4 regions of the Streptomyces sp. NBC_00094 genome follow, and region 1 is predicted to be linked to each of the others. Evidence: riboswitches for the same ligand, from Rfam matches in the RefSeq annotation. Region 1 holds a riboswitch; each other region holds the start of a gene.
The links. Region 1 has a riboswitch for cobalamin ahead of OG580_RS07865 (cobalamin biosynthesis protein). Riboswitches for the same ligand answer to the same signal wherever they lie in the genome.

Region 1 (5,353 bases):
TGACCAGGTCGGGGCGGCGGGCCGCGAGCTCGATGGACGGCCCCCAGGGGGCGATCGTGTCGTCGGGGCCGTGCAGGAGGAGGACCGGAACGCGCAGCGCTCCCGGTTCGGAGGCGGCCTGGAGCAGGTCGCCGTGCGGCCCCGTCCTGCCCTGGGCGGCGCGGACGGCGAGCGGGAGCAGCGGGCCCGGGACCCGGTGGGCCGAAGCGAGGCTGCGCGTGGTGGCCTCCCAGTCCAGGACCGGGGAGTCGAGGACGAGGCCGCTGATCCGGTCCCGTACCCCCGATTCGGCGGCGGCGCGCAGGGCCATCGCGGCACCGGTCCCCCAGCCGTGCAGGACGACCTTCTCGGCGCCCCGGCGGACGGCGTAGCGGATGGCGGCGTCCACGTCCCGCCACTCGGAGTCGCCGAGGTGCGCGAGGCCGTCCGGGGAGGCGGGCGCCCCCTCGTCGCCCCGGTAGGCGGGGATGAGGACCGGGACCTTCCGCCGGCTGAGGAAGGGGACGAGATTGAGGGGGTGCTCCCGGGTGGTGCCGATGCCGTGCAGGGCGATCACCCACGTGGTGCGCGGGCCGGCGACGAGCCAGGCGGGCAGCGGGCCGAGCTCGCCGGGGATCTCGACGTCCTCGTGGGCGAGCCCGAGGGCGGAGACCGGTGTGCCGCGGTGCAGCTGAGGGGTGAGGCGGACGCGGGCGCCGGGGCCGAGGACGCCGAACTCGACGCGTTCGAGGCGGCGGACGACGGTGTCGGCGGTGTGGGGGACCCGTTCGAGTACGGGGCCGAGGACGGCGTGCAGGCCTGGGGCCTCCATCCCGTAGGTACCGGGGCGCAGGGAGGCGAGGCTGCGGGTGAGGGTGATCCGTTCGGGGCCCGTGGCGTGCACGGTGAGTTTGGGGTCTCCGGGCAGGGGTCGTCCGGACGGCGCCCTGAGGGCGACGTCGCTGGCGTACCGGCCGGCCGCTACCGCGACCGCGCCGACACCGATCAGAGTGGTGACGGCCGCTGCCGTCGCTGTAGCCGGGCGCACGCTCCCAGTGTCGGCAGGACCGGGCCGGCCTGCCACCGGGCGGACCCGGCCGGGGGGTGTTCCGCGCGCCTCCCGTGACCTCCTGGGCCCCGTGCCCCTCAGCGTCCCGCACCCCCCTGGGGAGTGACATGGGTCTCCTCGACGGGGTCCCCCGGTCGGATGGTTCGGTCCAGGGGGCGGAACCGGGTGGCGGGGGAGGAACCGGGTCACGTCGCGGATGCCCCGCGATCGCCCGGATTACCCGGGGTTGCGGGGTGACCGCATCGTGGACGGCGTCGCCGTCCGGGCGCTAAGCGGAATCTCTTGACACCGGATGGGGACACCACGTCGCCCGACCCAGTTCACCTTCCGTTCACTCAGGTTGCCTACGTTCGTCGAGCCACTGACGTCAAACGATTGCCTGGGTAAATGGAACACATCACGCTGCTGCTCGCCATTGTGGTCGTGACAGCTCTCGTGTTCGATTTCACGAACGGTTTCCACGACACCGCCAACGCGATGGCCACGACCATCTCGACCGGTGCACTCAAGCCCAAGACGGCGGTGGCCATGTCCGCCGTGCTGAACCTCGTCGGGGCGTTCCTGTCCGTGGAGGTCGCCAAGACGATCTCCGGCGGGATCATCAACGAAGAGGGCATTCGCACAGAAGTGATCTTCGCGGCGCTCGTGGGCGCCATCCTGTGGAACCTGCTGACCTGGCTCCTGGGCCTGCCGTCCAGCTCCTCCCACGCCCTCTTCGGCGGCCTCATCGGCGCCGCGGTCATGTCGGCCGGCTGGTCGGCCGTGAACGGCCCCACCATCGTCACCAAGGTCCTCATCCCCGCCGTCGCCGCGCCGCTCGTCGCCGGTCTCGCCGCGATGCTGGCCACCAGGCTGACGTACAAGATCGGCGCCAACACCGACACGAAGCACACCGCCAAGGGCTACCGGGTCGGCCAGATCGCCTCCGCCGGTCTCGTCTCCCTCGCCCACGGCACCAACGACGCCCAGAAGACGATGGGCATCATCACCCTCGCCCTGGTCACCCAGGGTGTCGTCGCCCCCGGCTCCAACCCGCCCCTCTGGGTCATCGTCGCCGCCGGTGTCGCGATCGCGCTCGGCACCTACCTCGGTGGCTGGCGCATCATCCGCACCATGGGCAAGGGCCTCACCGACCTCCAGCCGCAGCAGGGCTTCGCCGCCCAGACCAGCGCCGCGACGGTCATCCTGGCCTCCTCGCACCTCGGCTTCTCCCTCTCCACCACCCAGTCCTGCTCGGGTGCCGTGATGGGTGCCGGCCTCGGCCGCAAGGGCGGTGTCGTCCGCTGGTCGACCGCCACCCGGATGTTCGTCGCCTGGGGTCTGACCCTGCCCGCCGCGGGCCTGGTCGGCGCCGGTGCCGAGTTCCTCACCAAGCAGGGCCCCTGGGGCATCGCCGCCGTCGCGGTCCTGCTGGTCTCCGGCTCGGCCGTCATCTGGGCGCTGTCCCGCCGCAAGCCGGTCGACCACCACAACGTCACCGACGACGACGACCTCGACGGCGGGTCCGAGCCCGCGGGTGTGGTGACCACCGCCATCGCGGCCGTCACCCCGCCGCCGGCCGCCGGCTCCGTCGCCGCCGTCGCGGACGAGGACCTGAAGACCACCATCCCCTCGCCGGTTCCCACGGACCCGGCCGCTCCCCCGGCCCCCGCCGCAGCGGTGTAAGGAACCAACGACATGAAGATCGACTGGGCAGCTCTCGGCTCCGTCTTCGGAGTCAGCCTCGTGGCGACCGTCGCCCTCGTGGGCCTCTTCACCCTCGGCATCATCGGCCTCTCCAAGCAGGAGCAGGCCGCCGCCCAGGGCGGTTCGGCCACGATGGCCCGGACCGGCGCGTACGCCTGCTTCGCCCTGTGCCTGGCGGCCGTGGCGTACGGCATCTACCTGATCGTCGTCTGACGGTCCCCTCTCTCACGGCGGCCGGGCGGTCCGCACCTTCGGGTGCGGGCCGCCCGGCCGCCGTGTTTGTGGTGCTTCGCACAGTGACCCGTCGCAGGTCAAGGGTGGGTTGACGGGTGTTCGCGGAGCGTGGTGGACTGCCGAGGCCATTACGGCGGCAGCAGAGGAAGTCCGGTGCGAATCCGGCGCGGTCCCGCCACTGTGACCGGATCCGAAGGGTCCGGGAGTCAGGAACTCTCGCCGCCCGTCACGTCGATCCAGGGCGCGGACCCTGAGTGAGGACATGCGCCATGCCCGGCCGCATCAGATCCAGCCGCCTCTCCCGGGACGGGTTCGCGTACGGCGCCGCCCTCGGGCTCGCCGTCGACCAGCTCGTCGGCGACCCCCGCCGCGGACACCCCGTCGCCGTCTTCGGCCGCGCTGCCGCCGCCGTCGAGCAGCGCCTCCACCACGACCACCGCGGCTGGGGCGCCCTGCACACCGCCGTCTGCGTCGGCTCCACCGCCGCCCTCGGCGCGCTCGCCACCCGGGTCGTACGGGACCGGCCGGCCGCCGCCGTGGCGCTGACCGCCGCCTCCGTCTGGGCCGTCGTCGGCGGTACGACCCTGGGGCGGGAGGCCCGCGCGATCGGCGGGGCGCTCGCCGTCGGGGACCTGGAGGTGGCCCGCGAGCGGCTGCCGCACCTGTGCGGGCGCGACCCGCAGTCCCTGGACGGTCCCGCGATGGCCCGCGCGGTCGTCGAGTCCGTCGCCGAGAACACCTCCGACGCCGTGGTCGGCGCCCTCTTCTGGGGCGCCGTCGCGGGCGTGCCGGGCCTCGTCGCCTTCCGGGCCGTCAACACCCTCGACGCGATGGTCGGCCACAAGTCCCCGCGCCACCGCCGCTTCGGCTGGGCCTCGGCCCGGCTCGACGACGTGGCCGGCTGGCCCGGGGCCCGGCTGACGGCCGCCGCCGCGACGCTCGCCGGAGGGAATCCGCGGGGCGCCGTACGGGCCTGGCGGGCGGACGCGGAGAAGCACCCGAGCCCCAACGCGGGGCCCGTCGAGGCCTCCTTCGCGGGCGCTCTCGGCGTACGGCTCGGGGGCACCCTCTCGTACGCCGGGCGGGTCGAGCACCGGCCCGTGCTCAACGGGGAAGGGCGGCCCGTCGAGGTCGCCGACATCGAACGGGCGGTCCGGCTCTCCCGCCGGGTGACCGCGCTGACCCTGGCCGCCTGTGTCGGCGGCCGTCTGATCATCGGTGCCATGAAGCGGAGGAACGCATGAGGGGTGGGGGCCTGCTTGTCGCCGGGACCACGTCCGACGCCGGCAAGAGCGTCGTGACGGCCGGCATCTGCCGCTGGCTGGTCCGCAAGGGCCTGAAGGTGGCGCCGTTCAAGGGGCAGAACATGTCCCTGAACTCCTTCGTGACCCGCGAGGGCGCCGAGATCGGGCGGGCCCAGGCCATGCAGGCGCAGGCCGCCCGGGTCGAGCCGACCGCGCTCATGAACCCGGTGCTACTCAAGCCGGGCAGCGACCGCTCCAGCCAGGTCGTCCTGATGGGCAAGCCGGTGGGCGAGCTCAGCGCCCGGGGCTACCACGGAGGGCGGCAGAAGGAACTCTTCGAGCCGGTGATGGCGTGCCTGGAGGAACTCCGGGGCATGTACGACGCCGTGATCTGCGAGGGGGCGGGCAGTCCGGCCGAGATCAACCTGCGGCGCACGGACATCGTGAACATGGGCATCGCACGGGCCGCGCGGCTGCCCGTCGTGGTGGTCGGGGACATCGACCGGGGCGGGGTCTTCGCGCAGTTCTTCGGGACGACGGCGCTGCTCGCGCCGGAGGACCAGGAGCTGATCGCGGGCTACCTCGTGAACAAGTTCCGGGGTGACGTGACCCTCCTGGAGCCCGGGCTCGACATGCTGCACGGGCTGACCGGGCGCCGGACCTACGGTGTCCTGCCGTACGCGCACGGGCTCGGCATCGACGAGGAGGACGGGCTCCGGGTCTCGCTGCGCGGCACCGTGCGCGAGTCCGTCGTCGCGCCGCCGGTCGGCGCGGACGTGCTGCGGGTCGCCGTCTGCGCCGTACCGCTCATGTCGAACTTCACGGACGTGGACGCGCTGGCCGCCGAGCCGGGCGTCGTCGTCCGGTTCGTGGACCGGCCGGAGGAGCTCGTCGACGCGGACCTCGTCGTCGTGCCGGGCACCCGGGGGACGGTGAAGGCCCTCGCGTGGCTGCGGGAGCGGGGGCTCGCGGACGAGCTCGCGCGGCGCGCGGCCGAGGGGCGGCCGGTGCTCGGGATCTGCGGCGGCTTCCAGGTGCTCGGTGAGCACATCGAGGACGACGTCGAGTCGAAGGCGGGAGCCGTCGCCGGGCTCGGGCTGCTGCCCGTACGGGTGCGGTTCGCGCCCGAGAAGACCCTCGC
Region 2 (5,353 bases), 2.1 Mb from region 1:
CGTCGCCCCGACGACCACCGCTCCGCGCCACGGCGTGAGCCGTACCTCCTCGGCGGGCAGCAGCGCGCGCAGTTGGGCGGCGGTGAGACGGCCGAGGGGGGCCAGAACGTAGAGGGAGGCGGGGCCGATCGGGCCGGGGGTGAGGGAGGCGGGGCCGATCGGGCCGGGGGGCGTGGGAGTGAGGGGCCCGGGGGCGAGGGGCCCGGGAGTGAGGGGCGTGCCCTCGGGAAGTTCCCGGTCCGGTACGGGCTCCGCCGCGATCCCCGCGCGGGCGAGCGCGCCCGCCACGTCCGGGGCGCACCCCTCCGGCAGTTCCCGCATCCGCCAGGCCCCGTTCCCGGCCTCGCCGGCGGCGGCCAGGAAGGCTCCGGCGGCGGCGAGCGCGGCCGGGGGCGCGTCGTCCCCGCCGACCCGGAAGGCCTGCCCGCCGACGTGCAGGAGCGCGGAACCCGGCTCCACTGCGACCAAGGTCACATCTCCGCCGAGTCCCGCCACGTCTCCGCGCCCGTCGTCGAGGACGAAGAGGAATCGGCCGGAAAGCGCCGCCGCCCAGGGCTCGGCGCACAGCAGGCCGTCCAGGTCACGGGCCCACAACTGGACCTCGGGGCCGCCGAGTCCGTCGAGGCCGGCGGCGGGCGAGACCACGATGTTGCGGACGCGTTCGTGCGTGGGGGAGGGCAGCAGGCCCGCTTCCGTGAGGAGCGCGGCGAGCTCCGTGCCGCAGCCCTCGGTGAGGCCGCGCAGCTCGGCGTTCCCCCGGGAGGTGAGGCTGATCCGCCCGTCGCCGAGGGACTCCGCCGCGTACGCCAGCGTCTCGACCTGGCGAGCCGTCAGGCGCCCTGCGGGCAGCCGGAGTCGGGCCAGTCGGCCGTCGTCGGCGGCGTGCAGGCGCAGCGCCCCGGGGCAGGCGTCGCCACGGTCCCGAATGCGAGCTTCGTCCCGTTCGGGCGTCGTGGGTGGGGTGGGCGGCATGGCGGCGAGCATACCCACGGGGAACCGGCCCACCACCGGGTGTGATCCGGCCGACTCGACGGCCCGCCCCGCCCCGCGACGGCACGATCTAGGATGCAGATCGGCATGGGGTCCCAGGACCCCGGGGAGGAAGCCCGGTGAGAATCCGGCGCGGTCCCGCCACTGTGAGCCGCCCCGGGCTGTGCGCAAGCACGATCCCGGGACCGGTGAGTCAGGAACTCCCTTCCCCAAGCTCTCGGCTTCGCTCGAGCAGGGGAGGCCCCAACCCACACGACCACCCGGGGCGCGGACAACCCCGAGGAAGGGCCTGCGCACGCCATGCTTCTGCTGCTGTCGCACTCCGACACCGACCTGCTCAGCGCCCGTGCGGCGAACGCCGCCTCGGCCGGCGGACCGGTCGAGTACCGCTTCGCCAACCCCTCCCGGCTGCCCCTCGCCGAACTGCCCGGCCTCCTCGACGGCGTCGAGCTCGTCGTCGTCCGCCTCCTCGGCGGCCTCCGCTCCTGGGAGGAGGGCCTGGACGCGATCCGCGCCGCCGGGAAGCCGGTCGTCGTGCTCAGCGGCGAACAGGCCCCCGACGCCCAGCTGATGGAGACCTCGACCGTCCCCGTCGGCGTCGCCACCGAGGCGCACGCCTACCTCGCGCACGGCGGCCCCGCCAACCTGGCGCAGCTGGCCCGCTTCCTCTCCGACACGGTCCTCCTCACCGGCCACGGCTTCGAGGCCCCGGCCGCCGCCCCCACCTGGGGCCCGCTGGAGCGCACCCCGGGACGCACGGACGGCCCGACCATCGCGGTGCTCTACTACCGCGCCCACCACATGAGCGGGAACACCGCCTTCGTGGACACCCTCTGCGCGGCGATCGAGAACGCCGGCGCGCAGGCGCTCCCGCTGTACGTGGCGTCCCTGCGGGCCCCCGAGCCCGAGCTGCTCGACCGGCTCCGTACCGCCGACGCGATCGTCACGACCGTCCTCGCCGCGGGCGGCACCAAGCCCGCCGAGGCGCAGGCCGGCGGCGACGAGGAGGCCTGGGACGCGGGCGCGCTCGCCGGGCTCGACGTGCCGATCCTGCAGGCGCTGTGCCTGACCGGTTCGCGCGCGAACTGGGAGGAGAACGACGAGGGCCTGTCGCCGCTGGACGCGGCGAGCCAGGTCGCCGTGCCCGAGTTCGACGGCCGGCTCATCACCGTCCCCTTCTCCTTCAAGGAGATCGACGCGGACGGCCTGCCCGCGTACGTCGCGGACGCCGAGCGCGCGGCCCGCGTCGCCGGGATCGCCGTGCGCCACGCGCGCCTGCGTCACATCCCGAACGCCGAGAAGAAGCTGGCGCTCGTCCTCTCCGCGTACCCGACGAAGCACTCCCGCATCGGCAACGCCGTCGGTCTGGACACGCCCGCCTCCGCCGTCTCCCTCCTGCGGCGACTGATCGCGGAGGGATACGACTTCGGTCCCGCCGAGGAGCTGCCCGGTCTGGTCTCCGGCGACGGCGACGAGCTGATCTACGCCCTCATCGAGGCCGGCGGCCACGACCAGGACTGGCTGACCGAGGAGCAGCTGGCCCGCAACCCGGTCCGCATCCCGGCCGCCGACTACAAGCGCTGGTACGCCGAACTCCCCGCCGAGCTGCGTGAGTCCGTCGAGGAGCACTGGGGCCCGGCGCCCGGCGAGATGTTCCTGGACCGGTCGCGCAACCCGGAGGGCGACATCGTGCTCGCCGCCCTGCGCCGCGGGAACCTGTTGGTCCTCATCCAGCCGCCGCGCGGCTTCGGCGAGAACCCGATCGCGATCTACCACGACCCCGATCTGCCGCCGTCCCACCACTACCTGGCCGCCTACCGCTGGATCGCCGCCCGCTCCGAGGACGGCGGCTTCGGCGCCGACGCCATGGTCCACCTGGGCAAGCACGGCAACCTGGAGTGGCTGCCCGGCAAGAACGCCGGTCTGTCCGCGGCCTGCGGCCCGGACGCGGCCCTCGGTGACATCCCCCTGATCTACCCCTTCCTCGTCAACGACCCGGGCGAGGGCACGCAGGCCAAGCGGCGCGTCCACGCGACCCTCGTCGACCACCTGGTGCCGCCGATGGCGCGCGCCGAGTCGTACGGCGACATCGCGCGCCTGGAGCAGCTCCTCGACGAGTACGCGCAGATCTCGTCCATGGACCCGGGCAAGCTGCCCGCGATCCGTGCCCAGATCTGGACGCTGATCCAGGCCGCCAAGCTCGACCACGACCTGGGACTCGAGGACCGTCCGGAGGACGACGGCTTCGACGACTTCCTGCTGCACGTCGACGGCTGGCTGTGCGAGATCAAGGACGCGCAGATCAGGGACGGCCTGCACGTCCTCGGCGGGGCGCCGGAGGGCGAGGCCCGGGTCAACCTGGTCCTCTCCATCCTGCGCGCCCGGCAGATCTGGGGCGGTACGCAGGCGCTGCCGGGCCTGCGCGAGGCGCTGGGCCTGGACGAGTCGGCCATGGACCGGGCCAGGACCGACGACATCGAGGAGCGCGCCCGCCGGGTGGTCGAGGCCATGGAGGCCGTCGGCTGGTCCGTGGACGCGATCACGGACGCCGCCGTACTGGGCCTGGGCGCCCCGCCGATGGGCGGCACGGCGTACGGGATCCAGCTGGAGTCCGTGAAGACGGTCCTCCGCTTCGCCTGCGAGCAGGTCGTGCCGCGGCTCGCCGGCACCACCGACGAGCTGACCCACGCCGTGCACGCCCTGAACGGCGGCTTCGTCCCGGCGGGCCCGTCCGGCTCCCCGCTCCGCGGCCTGGTCAACGTCCTTCCGACGGGCCGGAACTTCTACTCGGTCGACCCGAAGGCCGTGCCGTCCCGGCTCGCCTGGGAGACGGGCCAGGCGCTCGCCGACTCGCTCCTGGAGCGCTACCGCACCGACAACGGCGAGTGGCCGACCTCCGTGGGCCTCTCCCTGTGGGGGACGAGCGCGATGCGGACCGCCGGCGACGACGTGGCCGAGGCGCTGGCCCTGCTCGGCGTCCGCCCGCTCTGGGACGACGCCTCCCGCCGGGTGAACGGCCTGGAGCCGATCCCGCTGGCGGAGCTCGGCCGTCCCCGCGTGGACGTGACCCTCCGCATCTCCGGCTTCTTCCGGGACGCGTTCCCGCACGTCATCGGCCTCCTCGACGACGCCGTACGCCTGGTGGCCGGGCTCGACGAGCCCGCCTCGGAGAACTACGTCCGGGCGCACACCCAGGCCGACCTGGCCGAGCACGGCGACGAGCGGCGCGCGACGACCCGCATCTTCGGCTCGCGGCCGGGGACGTACGGCGCGGGCATCCTCCAGCTGATCGACTCCCGCGACTGGCGTACGGACGCGGACCTCGCCGAGGTGTACACGGTGTGGGGCGGGTACGCGTACGGGCGCGGGCTCGAAGGCCGTCCGGCGCGCGAGGAGATGGAGACCGCGTACAAGCGCATCGCCGTCGCCGCGAAGAACACGGACACCCGTGAGCACGACATCGCGGACTCCGACGACTACTTCCAGTACCACGGCGGCATGGTGGCGACCGTCCGCGCGCTGAAGGGCACGGCCCCCGAGGCGTACATCGGCGACTCGACCCGCCCGGAGACGGTCCGCACCCGCACGCTGGTCGAGGAGACCTCCCGGGTCTTCCGGGCCCGCGTGGTCAACCCGCGCTGGATCGAGGCGATGCGCCGCCACGGCTACAAGGGCGCGTTCGAGCTGGCGGCGACGGTCGACTACCTCTTCGGGTACGACGCCACCACGGGCGTCGTGGCCGACTGGATGTACGACAAGCTGACCCAGGAGTACGTGCTCGACGCGGAGAACCAGGCCTTCCTGAAGGAGGCCAACCCGTGGGCCCTGCACGGCATCGCGGAGCGGCTCCTCGAAGCCGAGTCGCGGGGCATGTGGGAGAAGCCGGACCCGGAGACCCTGGCCGCCCTGCGTCAGGTGTTCCTGGAGACGGAGGGCGACCTCGAAGGCTCCTCGGACGACGAGGGCGACGAGGGCTAGGGGTGTCTTGTCGATCAGGCGAGCCCGGTCTGATCGGCAAGACGCGCCCCTAGGGCCTGTCGTCGAAGTCCCGCCCGGGGTGCGGCGCCTGGCCCCGGGACCCGACGAACAGGTCCCGGCTCGGCACCGGCTTCCGGGCCGGGGCCAGTTCGAGGCGCCGGCCCCGGAAGCCCGCCCGGAGGCGCCGGTCGTGGCTGACCACGATCAGCGTGCCCCGGTACTCCGCGAGCGCGGCCTCGATCTCCTCCACCAGTCCGGGAGCCAGATGGTTCGTCGGCTCGTCGAGGAGGAGCAGGTCGGCGGGGCCGGTCACGAGCCGCGCCAGTTCCAGCTTCCGCCGCTGTCCGGTCGACAGATATCGGACGGGGGTGGTCAGGTCCGGGGC
Region 3 (5,353 bases), 3.6 Mb from region 1:
CGAGCCGATGGCGATCGAGACCACCCACCTGTCGGCGAAGCGCTTCCCCGCGCTGCGCCGCTCGCTGGTGAAGTACACCTCGCTGTACACGGCGCTGGCCGAGGTCTACGACGTGCACCTCGCCGAGGCCGAGGAGACCATCGAGACCTCCCTCGCCACCCCGCGCGAGGCCGGTCTGCTCGGCACGGACGTGGGCCTGCCGATGCTGATGCTCTCCCGGCACTCGCTGGACGCCCAGGGCGAGCCGGTGGAGTGGGTGCGGTCCGTCTACCGAGGCGACCGGTACAAGTTCGTGGCGCGTCTGAAGCGGCCCACCGACTGAGCGAGGCCGACCGCGCCCGGCCGATGCCGGGCGAACGCTCTCGTACGACATGAACGGCCGCACCCGGCGGGGGTGCGGCCGTTCGGCGTTCCCGGCGCCATCACCCAAGGAAAACGCTTCCGTTATGCGGACAGGGGTTCCGTGGAGCGTAGGCGTCCCCTAGATTTCCCCACCATTACCGAGGTGATCAGCGAGGGGACGAATCGCCATGTCAGAAGCGACACAAGGGAAACAACCGACCATCACCCCCCTACGGGTGGTGATCGCGCTCTGTCTGTTCGCGCCGTTCGTGGCGATGCTCTGGGTGAGTTCCTACGCGAAGACGGAGCCGCTCTTCGCCGGCATCCCGTTCTTCTACTGGTACCAGATGCTCTGGGTGCTGATCTCCACCGTTCTCACCATGATCGCGTACAAGCTGTGGCAGCTGGACCAGCGTGCCCGTAAGGGAGGTGACGCGCGATGAAGGACGTGACCGGCGTGAACGGCGTGGCACTCGCCGTCTTCATCCTGTTCTTCCTGGGCGTCACGGTCATGGGCTTCCTGGCCTCGCGCTGGCGCAAGGCCGAGAACGAGAACAGCCTCGACGAATGGGGCCTGGGCGGCCGGTCGTTCGGCACCTGGGTGACCTGGTTCCTGCTCGGCGGCGACCTCTACACGGCCTACACCTTCGTGGCCGTTCCCGCGGCCATCTACGCGGCGGGCGCGGCCGGCTTCTTCGCCGTCCCGTACACGATCCTGGTCTACCCGCTGATCTTCACCTTCCTGCCGCGCCTCTGGTCGGTCTCGCACAAGCACGGATACGTCACCACCTCCGACTTCGTGCGCGGCCGCTTCGGCTCCAAGGGCCTGTCGCTCGCGGTGGCGGTCACCGGCATCCTCGCCACCATGCCGTACATCGCGCTCCAGCTCGTCGGCATCCAGGCCGTCCTGGACGTGATGGGCGTCGGCGGCGGCGAGACCACCCACTGGTTCATCAAGGACCTGCCGCTGCTCATCGCCTTCGGCGTCCTCGCGGCGTACACGTACTCCTCGGGGCTGCGCGCGCCCGCGCTCATCGCCTTCGTCAAGGACACCCTGATCTACATCGTCATCGCCGTGGCGATCATCTACATCCCGATCAAGCTCGGCGGCTTCGACGAGATCTTCGCCAAGGCCGGCGAGGCCTACGCGCAGACCAACCCGGCGACCGGCAAGCCGCGCGGCACGCTGGTCCCCGGCGAGGCGGGCCAGTGGACGTACGCGACGCTGGCGCTCGGCTCGGCGCTCGCGCTCTTCATGTACCCGCACTCGATCACGGCGACGCTGTCCTCGCGCAGCCGTGAGGTGATCCGCCGCAACACCACGATCCTGCCGCTGTACTCGCTGATGCTGGGCCTGCTCGCGCTGCTCGGCTTCATGGCGATCGCCGCCGGGATCCAGGTCAAGAACGGCCAGCTCGCCATCCCGCAGCTCTTCGAGACCATGTTCCCGGACTGGTTCGCGGGCGTCGCCTTCGCCGCGATCGGCATCGGCGCGCTCGTCCCGGCCGCGATCATGTCGATCGCCGCGGCCAACCTCTTCACCCGCAACATCTACAAGGACTTCATCAAGCCCGACGCGACCCCGGCCCAGGAGACCAAGGTCTCCAAGCTCGTCTCGCTGCTGGTGAAGGTCGGCGCGCTCGCCTTCGTCCTCACCATGGACAAGACGGTCGCGATCAACTTCCAGCTGCTCGGCGGCATCTGGATCCTCCAGACCTTCCCGGCGCTGGTCGGCGGCCTCTTCACCCGCTGGTTCCACCGCTGGGCGCTGCTCGCCGGCTGGGCCGTCGGCATGGTCTACGGCACGGTCGCCGCGTACGGCGTCGCCAGCCCGACGCAGAAGCACTTCGGCGGATCCTCCGCCGAGATCCCGGGTATCGGCGAGATCGGCTACATCGGCCTCACCGCCTTCGTCCTCAACCTCGTCGTCACGGTCGTCCTGACCTTCGTCCTCAAGGCCGTCAAGGCCCCCGAGGGCGTCGACGAGACCTCCCCCGAGGACTACACGGCCGACGCGGGCGACGCTCCGGCCCGCAAGGAGGCCCCGAAGGTCGACGCCGGAGTGCACTGACCGTACGACCTGCAGGAAGGGGCCCGGGATCTCCGACAGGAAATCCCGGGCCCCTTTCCCGTGCCCCGAGGCAGACTGCTCCCATGGACTTCACGATCAGGGCGGTACGGCCCGAGGAGTACGAGGAGCTCGGCGAACTCACCGGGCTGACCTACCTGAACGACGGGCTGCTGCTGCACGGGGCCGACGACTTCTACCTGGACGTGCTCCGGGACACGGCCCGGCGGGCCCGCGAGGCCGAGGTGCTCGTCGCCGTCGACGCGGAGGACGGGATCATCGGCGGGGTGACCTTCGCCCCCGGCGCCACCACCTGGGCGGACATCGCCGTCGCCGGCGAGGCCGAGTTCCGGATGCTGGTGGTCTCCCCGAAGGCCCGCGGCAGGGGCGTCGGAGAGGCGCTCGTACGCTTCTGCGCGGACCGGGCGCGGGCTCTGCCGGGCTGCGCGCGGCTCGTGCTCTCCACGGACCCGAAGATGGTCGCGGCGCACCGGATCTACGAGCGGATGGGCTTCGTGCGCACCCCCGAGCGGGACTGGGATCCGGTTCCCGGGCACAGTCTGCGGACGTACGCCCTGGAGTTCTGACCCACGGGACGACACAACATGTGGGGGGTGCGATGAGCGGCGCCCCCCACATGTATGCTCGACCTCGCTGTCGACGCAGGGAAATCCGGCGCGAATCCGGAACTGTCCCGCAACGGTGTGCTTCGTACCCATACGCGCGTACGAGGTGAGTCCGAGGACCTGCCGACAGCGCGCCCGGTCCGTCCGTTCCGGGTGTCACTGACGTCCGGGCCTCGCGGAGTGGGCCGGTGGACGCGGCGCGTCCGGCGTACGGACGGCCGCCTGCCCGCCTTCCCCCGCCGCGGCCCCGAGCCGAGCGAGGGAGAGCCCCCACGTGACCATCGCGCCCGCCGATCCGGCCACGGCGATCGAGAGCGACGGACCCGGCACCGTGCTGCTGCGGACCCTGACCGATCTCACCGCCGACCTCCCCGACACCGACCCCGGCAAGGTCGCCGCCGCCGCCCTCCGCGGCCGCAGCGCCACGGCGGACGAGGCGGAACTGCGCGAGCTGGCCACCGAGGCGGCCGCGGGGCTCATCTCCGAGGACCCGGCCTACTCCCGGCTCGCGGCCCGGCTCCTGACGATCACGATCGCCGACGAGGCGGCCGGCCAGGGCGCGGTCTCCTTCTCGGCCTCCGTGGCCGTCGGCCACCGCGAGGGCCTGATCGCCGACCGCACCGCCGACTTCGTGGCGCTGCACGCGGACCGGCTCGACGCGACCGTCGACGGCGCCGCCGACGACCGCTTCGGCTACTTCGGTCTGCGCACCCTCTTCTCGCGCTACCTGCTGCGTCACCCGATCACCCGCAAGGTGATCGAGACCCCGCAGCACTTCATGCTGCGCGTGGCCTGCGGCCTGGCCGAGGACGAGAGCGTCCGCGCGCTCGACGAGGTCGGCGCGCTGTACGGCCTGATGAGCCGTCTGGACTACCTGCCGTCCTCCCCCACGCTGTTCAACTCCGGCACCCGCCACCCGCAGATGTCCTCCTGCTACCTCCTCGACTCCCCGCAGGACGAGCTGGACTCCATCTACGACCGCTACCACCAGGTCGCGCGCCTCTCCAAGCACGCCGGCGGCATCGGGCTCTCCTACTCCCGCATCCGCGCGCGCGGTTCGCTGATCCGGGGCACCAACGGGCACTCCAACGGCATCGTCCCGTTCCTCAAGACCCTCGACGCCTCCGTCGCCGCCGTGAACCAGGGCGGCCGACGCAAGGGCGCCGCCGCCGTCTACCTGGAGACCTGGCACGCGGACATCGAGGAGTTCCTGGAGCTCCGCGACAACACGGGCGAGGACCAGCGCCGTACGCACAACCTCAACCTGGCGCACTGGATCCCGGACGAGTTCATGCGCCGGGTCAACGCCGACGCCAAGTGGTCGCTCTTCTCCCCGGCGGACGTGCCCGAGCTCGTCGACCTGTGGGGCGAGGAGTTCGACGCGGCCTACCGCGCCGCCGAGGCCAAGGGCCTGGCCCGCAAGACGATGCCGGCCCGCGACCTCTACGGCCGGATGATGCGGACCCTGGCCCAGACCGGCAACGGCTGGATGACCTTCAAGGACGCCTCGAACCGGACGGCCAACCAGACCGCCGAGCCCGGCACGGTCGTCCACTCCTCGAACCTGTGCACCGAGATCATCGAGGTCACGAACGACGGCGAGACGGCCGTCTGCAACCTCGGTTCGGTGAACCTGGGTTCGTTCGTGGTCGGCGGGGACATCGACTGGGAGCGGCTCGACGCGACCGTCCGTACGGCCGTCACCTTCCTCGACCGGGTCGTCGACATCAACTTCTACCCGACCGAGCAGGCCGGGCGTTCCAACGCCCGCTGGCGGCCGGTGGGCCTGGGCGCGATGGGCCTCCAGGACGTCTTCTTCCAGCTGAAGCTGCCCTTCGACTCCCCCGAGGCGCGCGCGCTGTCCACCCGTATCGCGGAGCGGATCATGCTCGCCGCGTACGAGGCCTCCGCCGACCTCGCCGAGCGCAGCGGCCCGCTCCCGGCCTGGGAGAAGACCCGTACGGCCCGCGGTGTCCTGCACCCGGACCACTACGACGTCGAGCTGAACTGGCCGGAGCGCTGGGCGGCCCTGCGCGAGCGGATCGCCGCGGTCGGCATGCGCAACAGCCTGCTCCTGGCGATCGCGCCGACGGCGACCATCGCCTCGATCGCCGGCGTCTACGAGTGCATCGAGCCGCAGGTCTCCAACCTCTTCAAGCGCGAGACGCTGTCGGGCGAGTTCCTCCAGGTCAACTCGTACCTGGTCGACGAGCTGAAGCGGCTCGGCGTGTGGGACGCCCAGACCCGGGACGCGCTGCGCGACGCCAGCGGCTCGGTGGCGGGCTTCACCTGGATCCCGGCCGAGGTGCGCGAGCTG
Region 4 (5,353 bases), 5.8 Mb from region 1:
GACGGGATGCCCGGCACCGGATCGAAAGCTGCGAGGTGACTTCCATGAGCCAGCAAACACCGACCGGAGGACACAGGAACACCGGCCCCACGCCGAACAGTGCGCCCCGGTCCGGAGGCGGCGGCGTGGCCCACGGGGGCACGGTGTTCGCCGCGGTGCTGCTGTCCGTCTCGGGCGTCCTGGCCCTCCTCCAGGGCATCGCGGCCATCGCCGAGGACGATGTGTACGCCCGCGTCGGCAACTACGTCTTCGAGTTCGACCTGACGTCCTGGGGCTGGATCCATCTCATCCTCGGGATCGTCATCGTTCTCACCGGAGTGGGCCTGTTCAGCGGCGCGAACTGGGCGAGGGTGGCCGGCATCGGCCTGGCCGGCCTCAGCATGATCGCCAACTTCCTCTGGCTGCCGTACCAGCCGTGGTGGGCGATCACCCTCCTGGCGATCGACGTGTTCATCATCTGGGCGCTGTGCTCCAGCTGGTCGCACACCTCCGACTGACGATCCGACGGCAGCAGGCCCACCGGCATCGACTACTCGGCGCGGCCGACATCGGCGGAGGCCCGCGGAGCCGTCCAGGCGGGCTGGGGCCTGTCCGACTGATCTGCCGGACAGGCCCCAGCCCTGTGCCGGACACCCCGAACGGCCGCAGGGCCAGGCAGGAGAGTCTTCGATGCCCCAGAACCCGACCACGGCGATGCGCGCGGCAGCCCACGCCACACCCGAGGAACGCGCGGCCCTCGGCAAGGAAGCCCGAGGGAGCGTGCCGCGATCGAGTCACGCCGAGTACAAGCCGTTCCCCGAGAGGGCTGATCCCCTGGAGATCCTGGAGGCGCAGTCCGCGGCACGGGTGCCCGAACTCGTACCGATCCGGTACGCCCGAATGACGGAGTCCCCGTTCCGTTTCTACCGGGGGGCCGCCGCGATCATGGCCTCCGACCTGGCCGGCACCCCGCGCTCGGGACTCACGGCCCAGCTGTGCGGAGACGCCCACCTTCTCAACTTCCGCCTGCTCGCCTCGCCTGAACGGCAGTTGATGTTCGACATCAACGACTTCGACGAGACGTTGCCGGGCCCCTGGGAGTGGGACGTCAAGCGGCTGTCGACGAGCTTCGTCATCGCGGCGCGGGCGAACGGCTTCGACGACGCGGAGCGCGCACGCATCGTCCGGCGCACGGTCCGTGCGTACCGCGAGGCGATGATCCGCTTCGCGGGTATGCGCACCATCGACGTCTGGTACGCGAAGATCGACGCGAACCTCCTTGAGTCCCTGCTCGCGGGACGGCTCCACGGAACGAAGCGCGGTCGGAGGAACCTGACCCACGCGATGGCGAAGGCCCGCACCCACGACAGCCTGCAGGCCTTCGACAAGCTCACCGAGACGGTCGACGGCCGACCCAGGATCGCGGCGGATCCCCCGCTGCTCGTCCCGGCCGGCGACCTGCTGCCGGACGTCGAGCGCAGCGCGCTGGAGCGCCAGTTCCGCGGCCTGGTCGAGCGGTACGGCCGCACTCTCGCCTCCGACCGGCGCACGCTCCTGGAGGACTACCGACTGGTGGACGTCGCGCGCAAGGTGGTCGGCGTCGGCAGCGTCGGCACCCGCTGCTGGATCTTCCTCCTGCTCGGCCGGGACGATCAGGACCCGCTCTTCCTCCAGGCCAAGGAGGCGGACACCTCCGTGCTCGCCGCGCACGTCGGCGCGAGCACGTACCGCAACCAGGGCGAGCGAGTGGTCTCGGGCCAGCGGTTGATGCAGGCCACGAGCGACATCTTCCTCGGCTGGGAGCGCGTGGACGGGATCGACGGCAAGAAGCGCGACTTCTACGTCCGCCAGCTGCGCGACTGGAAGGGCATCGCCATGCCCGAGCGGATGGGGCCGAAGGACATGCAGGCGTTCGGGGAACTGTGCGGGGTCACGCTGGCTCGTGCGCACGCGCGATCCGGTGACCGGATCGCGATCGCCGCGTACCTGGGCAGCGGCACCTCGTTCGACCGAGCGATCGCGACCTTCGCGGAGGCGTACGCCGACCAGAACGAGCGTGACCACCAGGCCCTGGTCGACGCGGTGCGCGCGGGCAGGCTGCCCGCGGAGGAACTACCGGCGGACTGACCCCGGAGAGGCCCCCGGTGAGGTGGGCGTCACGTACGAGCGGCGAACGATCCCGCGAAGGCACCGCCTAGGGTGTGAGGTGCAGCTGGTTCGCCCCGTCCGCCAGGCGGGATGCGTCGTAAGAGGGAACCCGGTGGGAATCCGGGACTGCCCCGCAGCGGTGAGCGGGAACGACCGCCGTCATACGCACTGGACCCGAACGGGTCCGGGAAGCGACGGCCAGTAGATGCCCCGTACGTGCCATGCGTACGTCGGCGTGCCCGCGAGTCCGAAGACCTGCCACTGCCCGTGCGCGACGGATGCGCACGGACATCTCGGTGGCCTCGTGGGCGGGTCGGCGGCAGCGGGCACTCTCGTGCCCGCCGTTCCTTCGCGTCCGCGGTACGTCATCGGGCTCGCCCCACACGACTCGCGAAGGAGAGTTCCGTGACCGCGGACATCACCACAGGCACCCGGGCCCACAAGGCGCCAGCCGACTCCCGTGTGACCCTCGCCCACATCATGAGCGAGCACGACACCAACCTGTACGGGACCATCCACGGCGGCGTGGTCATGAAGCTCATCGACGACGCGGCGGCCGCGTCGGCCGGCCGGCACGCGGACGGCCCCGCCGTCACGGTCTCCGTGGACCGGATGACGTTCCTCGCCCCGGCCCGCACGGGCGACCTGCTCACCGTCCACGCCACGCTCGAACGCGCCGGCCGTACCTCCATGACCGTCGCCGTCCAGGTCACCGCCGAACGCTGGAACGTCACCACCAGCCCCGCCACGGAAATGGCCACCGCCCGGCTGAGCTTCGTCGCCATCGACGCCGACGGCCGGCCGCGTCCCGTCCCCGGCCTCCTGGAGACGTAGCCGCACCCGATGGGCGGCGGGCCCCCGTGTCGCGAGGCACGGGGGCCCGCCTGCGGTACCGCGTGCGGGTCAGGACACTCGGTCGGCGGCGAGCCGGGCGGCCAGGGCGGGGACGCCGAGAGCCTGCTCCTGGGCCGGTGTGGCCTGATACAGCTTGTTGGTCAGCTGGTACGGGTCGTCCACCAGGTCGTAGTACTCGCGGAACTTCACCTGGCCGGTGCCGGACACGGTGCCGTTCACGTCGGTCGTCAGGTCGTAGTACTCCGTGTACTGCTTGTCCTTGGCCACGTACGAGGACCAGGTGGGCGCCCCACCGGTGCCGGTGCCCTGCTTCCACCATTCCACCAGCAGGTGGTCACGGCTGTGGGTCGTGAGCAGGGACCGGCCGTCCTGCGGGGCGCTCGGGGTGATGCCGGCCGCGTCGAGGACGGTCGGCGCGATGTCGATGTTGGCGACGATGCGGTCGTCCACCGTTCCCGCGCCCAGCCCGCCGGCCGGCCAGGAGAGGTAGAACGGCACCTCGTGGGCCGGGCGGTAGGGCACCGACTTGGCGGTCCAGCCGTGATCCCCCCAGCCGAAGCCGTTGTCGCCGATGTAGATGACGAGGGTGTCGTCCAGCTGCCCCAGGGCCTGGAGCTTGTCCTTGAACGCCTGCACCGCGTCATCGACGGAGAGCAGGGTGCGCAGCTGCTGGGCGCGGATGGTCCGGCCGTCGGCGAGGGTGCCGGTCGCGTTCCTGATGTAGGCCGGCTTGTCGCTGCGGTCGTTCTCGGGCACGGAGGGGCGGCCGTTCCACTCCGGGACCGGGGTGCCGGCGTACTTCGCCTCGGGGGTGCGGGGGCCGTGGGAGGCGTAGGGCGTGACGTACGCGAACCAGGGCCGGGGGTCGGTGGCGGCCTTGTCGAGGAATTTCAGCGTGCGGTTCTTGACGATGGTGGTGGTGTAGCCGTCGATCGTCTGGACGGCGCCGTCGACGTTCCACTGGGCGTCGACGTATCCGGGCTGGAGGAGGGCGAACTCCTCGAAGTGCGGCGGGTTGTCCGCCAGGGTCCAGGAGTTGAGGTACTTGCCGAACAGGCCGGTGCGGTAGCCCGCCTGCTTGAGGTACTTCTGCACGGTGGTGCTCTGGTCGAGCGCGTGCGAGGCCTTGTTGTTGCGCACGCCGTGGTTGTGGGCGTGACGGCCGGAGAACACGCTGGAGCGCGAGGGCGAGCACAGCGGCGTGGTGACATGGCCGTTGGTGAACCTCACGCCCTGGTCGGCGAGCCAGGCGACGGTCTTGGGCAGGGCCCACTCGGTGTGCTTGGGCTGGTCGTCGGTGACGATCAGCAGGATGTTCGGACGGCCGGCGGCAGCGGCGGGCCCGGCTCCGGCGACCTGCGCGAGGGCGGGTACGGCGGTCGCGGCCGCGACGGCGGCGGCACCGCCGAGAAAGCCTCGTCGGCTCACCGGCGGGCGCTGGTTCTCGCTCATGATGTCCATTCCTCCTGGGGCGTCTGCGCATGGGGGCACGGCGGACGAACGGACGAGGGACGAGCCGTCGGCCGCGATGCGGAAGGGAAGAGACGGGAGTCAGGCGGGGGCGCCAGGTGGGGATCCCGTGGGGGGAGAGGGCGCGTTCAGCGCGCCGGGGCGACCGTACACAGGGCGCTCGCCACGTGACCTTGGTCGACGTGGCGGCGCGCAGTGAGGATTCCTGCTGCCATGGCGACGAGAGTAGGCGAGCGGGAACACCGTTTCCATGTACGGCAGATGAAATGGGCGACGCCCCGATGTCCCGCCGGTCGCGGGCCCGGCGGAAGGCCTGGCGGTGGGCGACAAGCGCCAGTCCCGGAGCCTCGACCCGGCACACCGCTTCACCGCGTTCACCACCGAGACGAAGCAGCCCGACGGCACCTGGGCCAACTCGACCAGCAAGCTCAACCATTACGGGGACGACTCCGACGAGCCGCCCTGGATCATCGAGGACACCACCCAGGGCACCCTGACGCGTAACGTCTACGGAGACGAGCCGGTCGAACCGGAACTCCGCCTCGTCGCTCGGAGCGATCACCAGGGACTGCACTCGATACCGCCCCTCCGGGATGTCGACACGGAGGACGTCCGCCTCGTCGACGTCGCTCCCGCCCATCGCGGAGTCCAGCAGCACGTACCGGCCACCGAGGACGATCTCGAAGAGATCCTCCCAGTGCCCATGCGGATGCTTCTTGACGGACAATCCTTGTGACGGACTGCGCACGACATCTCCTGGTGACTCCTCACAGACAGGACCCATCGTGTCCCCCACCGATCTCACCCCACCCCTCGTGACGTCGTTGGTGAAGGACGCCGTCACGGCCCCCTCGATGCACAACGCACAGCCCTGGAAGTTCGTCTGCAGGGCGGACGCCGG

Region 2: another riboswitch for cobalamin. It lies ahead of cobN (cobaltochelatase subunit CobN); the one in region 1 lies ahead of OG580_RS07865 (cobalamin biosynthesis protein).
Region 3: another riboswitch for cobalamin. It lies ahead of OG580_RS24190 (ribonucleoside-diphosphate reductase subunit alpha); the one in region 1 lies ahead of OG580_RS07865 (cobalamin biosynthesis protein).
Region 4: another riboswitch for cobalamin. It lies ahead of OG580_RS33705 (acyl-CoA thioesterase); the one in region 1 lies ahead of OG580_RS07865 (cobalamin biosynthesis protein).

What each region holds. Positions count from the first base shown of each region.
Region 1 covers NZ_JAPEMB010000001.1:1,819,718-1,825,070, forward strand. Annotated here, with positions in the region: gene OG580_RS07850 (alpha/beta hydrolase) at 1-1,027, opposite strand, end outside; gene OG580_RS07855 (inorganic phosphate transporter) at 1,436-2,713, shown strand; gene OG580_RS07860 (hypothetical protein) at 2,726-2,947, shown strand; cobalamin riboswitch at 3,072-3,204, shown strand; gene OG580_RS07865 (cobalamin biosynthesis protein) at 3,238-4,212, shown strand; gene OG580_RS07870 (cobyric acid synthase) at 4,209-5,353, shown strand, end outside.
Region 2 covers NZ_JAPEMB010000001.1:3,903,668-3,909,020, reverse strand. Annotated here, with positions in the region: gene OG580_RS17120 (cobalamin biosynthesis protein CobG) at 1-984, opposite strand, end outside; cobalamin riboswitch at 1,063-1,212, shown strand; gene cobN (cobaltochelatase subunit CobN) at 1,291-4,968, shown strand; gene abc-f (ribosomal protection-like ABC-F family protein) at 5,018-5,353, opposite strand, start outside.
Region 3 covers NZ_JAPEMB010000001.1:5,416,878-5,422,230, reverse strand. Annotated here, with positions in the region: gene OG580_RS24210 (GntR family transcriptional regulator) at 1-322, shown strand, start outside; gene OG580_RS24205 (DUF3311 domain-containing protein) at 531-785, shown strand; gene mctP (monocarboxylate uptake permease MctP) at 782-2,413, shown strand; gene OG580_RS24195 (GNAT family N-acetyltransferase) at 2,497-2,997, shown strand; cobalamin riboswitch at 3,035-3,179, shown strand; gene OG580_RS24190 (ribonucleoside-diphosphate reductase subunit alpha) at 3,311-5,353, shown strand, end outside.
Region 4 covers NZ_JAPEMB010000001.1:7,637,804-7,643,156, reverse strand. Annotated here, with positions in the region: gene OG580_RS33715 (hypothetical protein) at 45-497, shown strand; gene OG580_RS33710 (DUF2252 domain-containing protein) at 670-2,106, shown strand; cobalamin riboswitch at 2,176-2,405, shown strand; gene OG580_RS33705 (acyl-CoA thioesterase) at 2,533-2,961, shown strand; gene OG580_RS33700 (sulfatase) at 3,031-4,434, opposite strand; gene OG580_RS33695 (hypothetical protein) at 4,772-5,188, shown strand; gene OG580_RS33690 (nitroreductase) at 5,238-5,353, shown strand, end outside.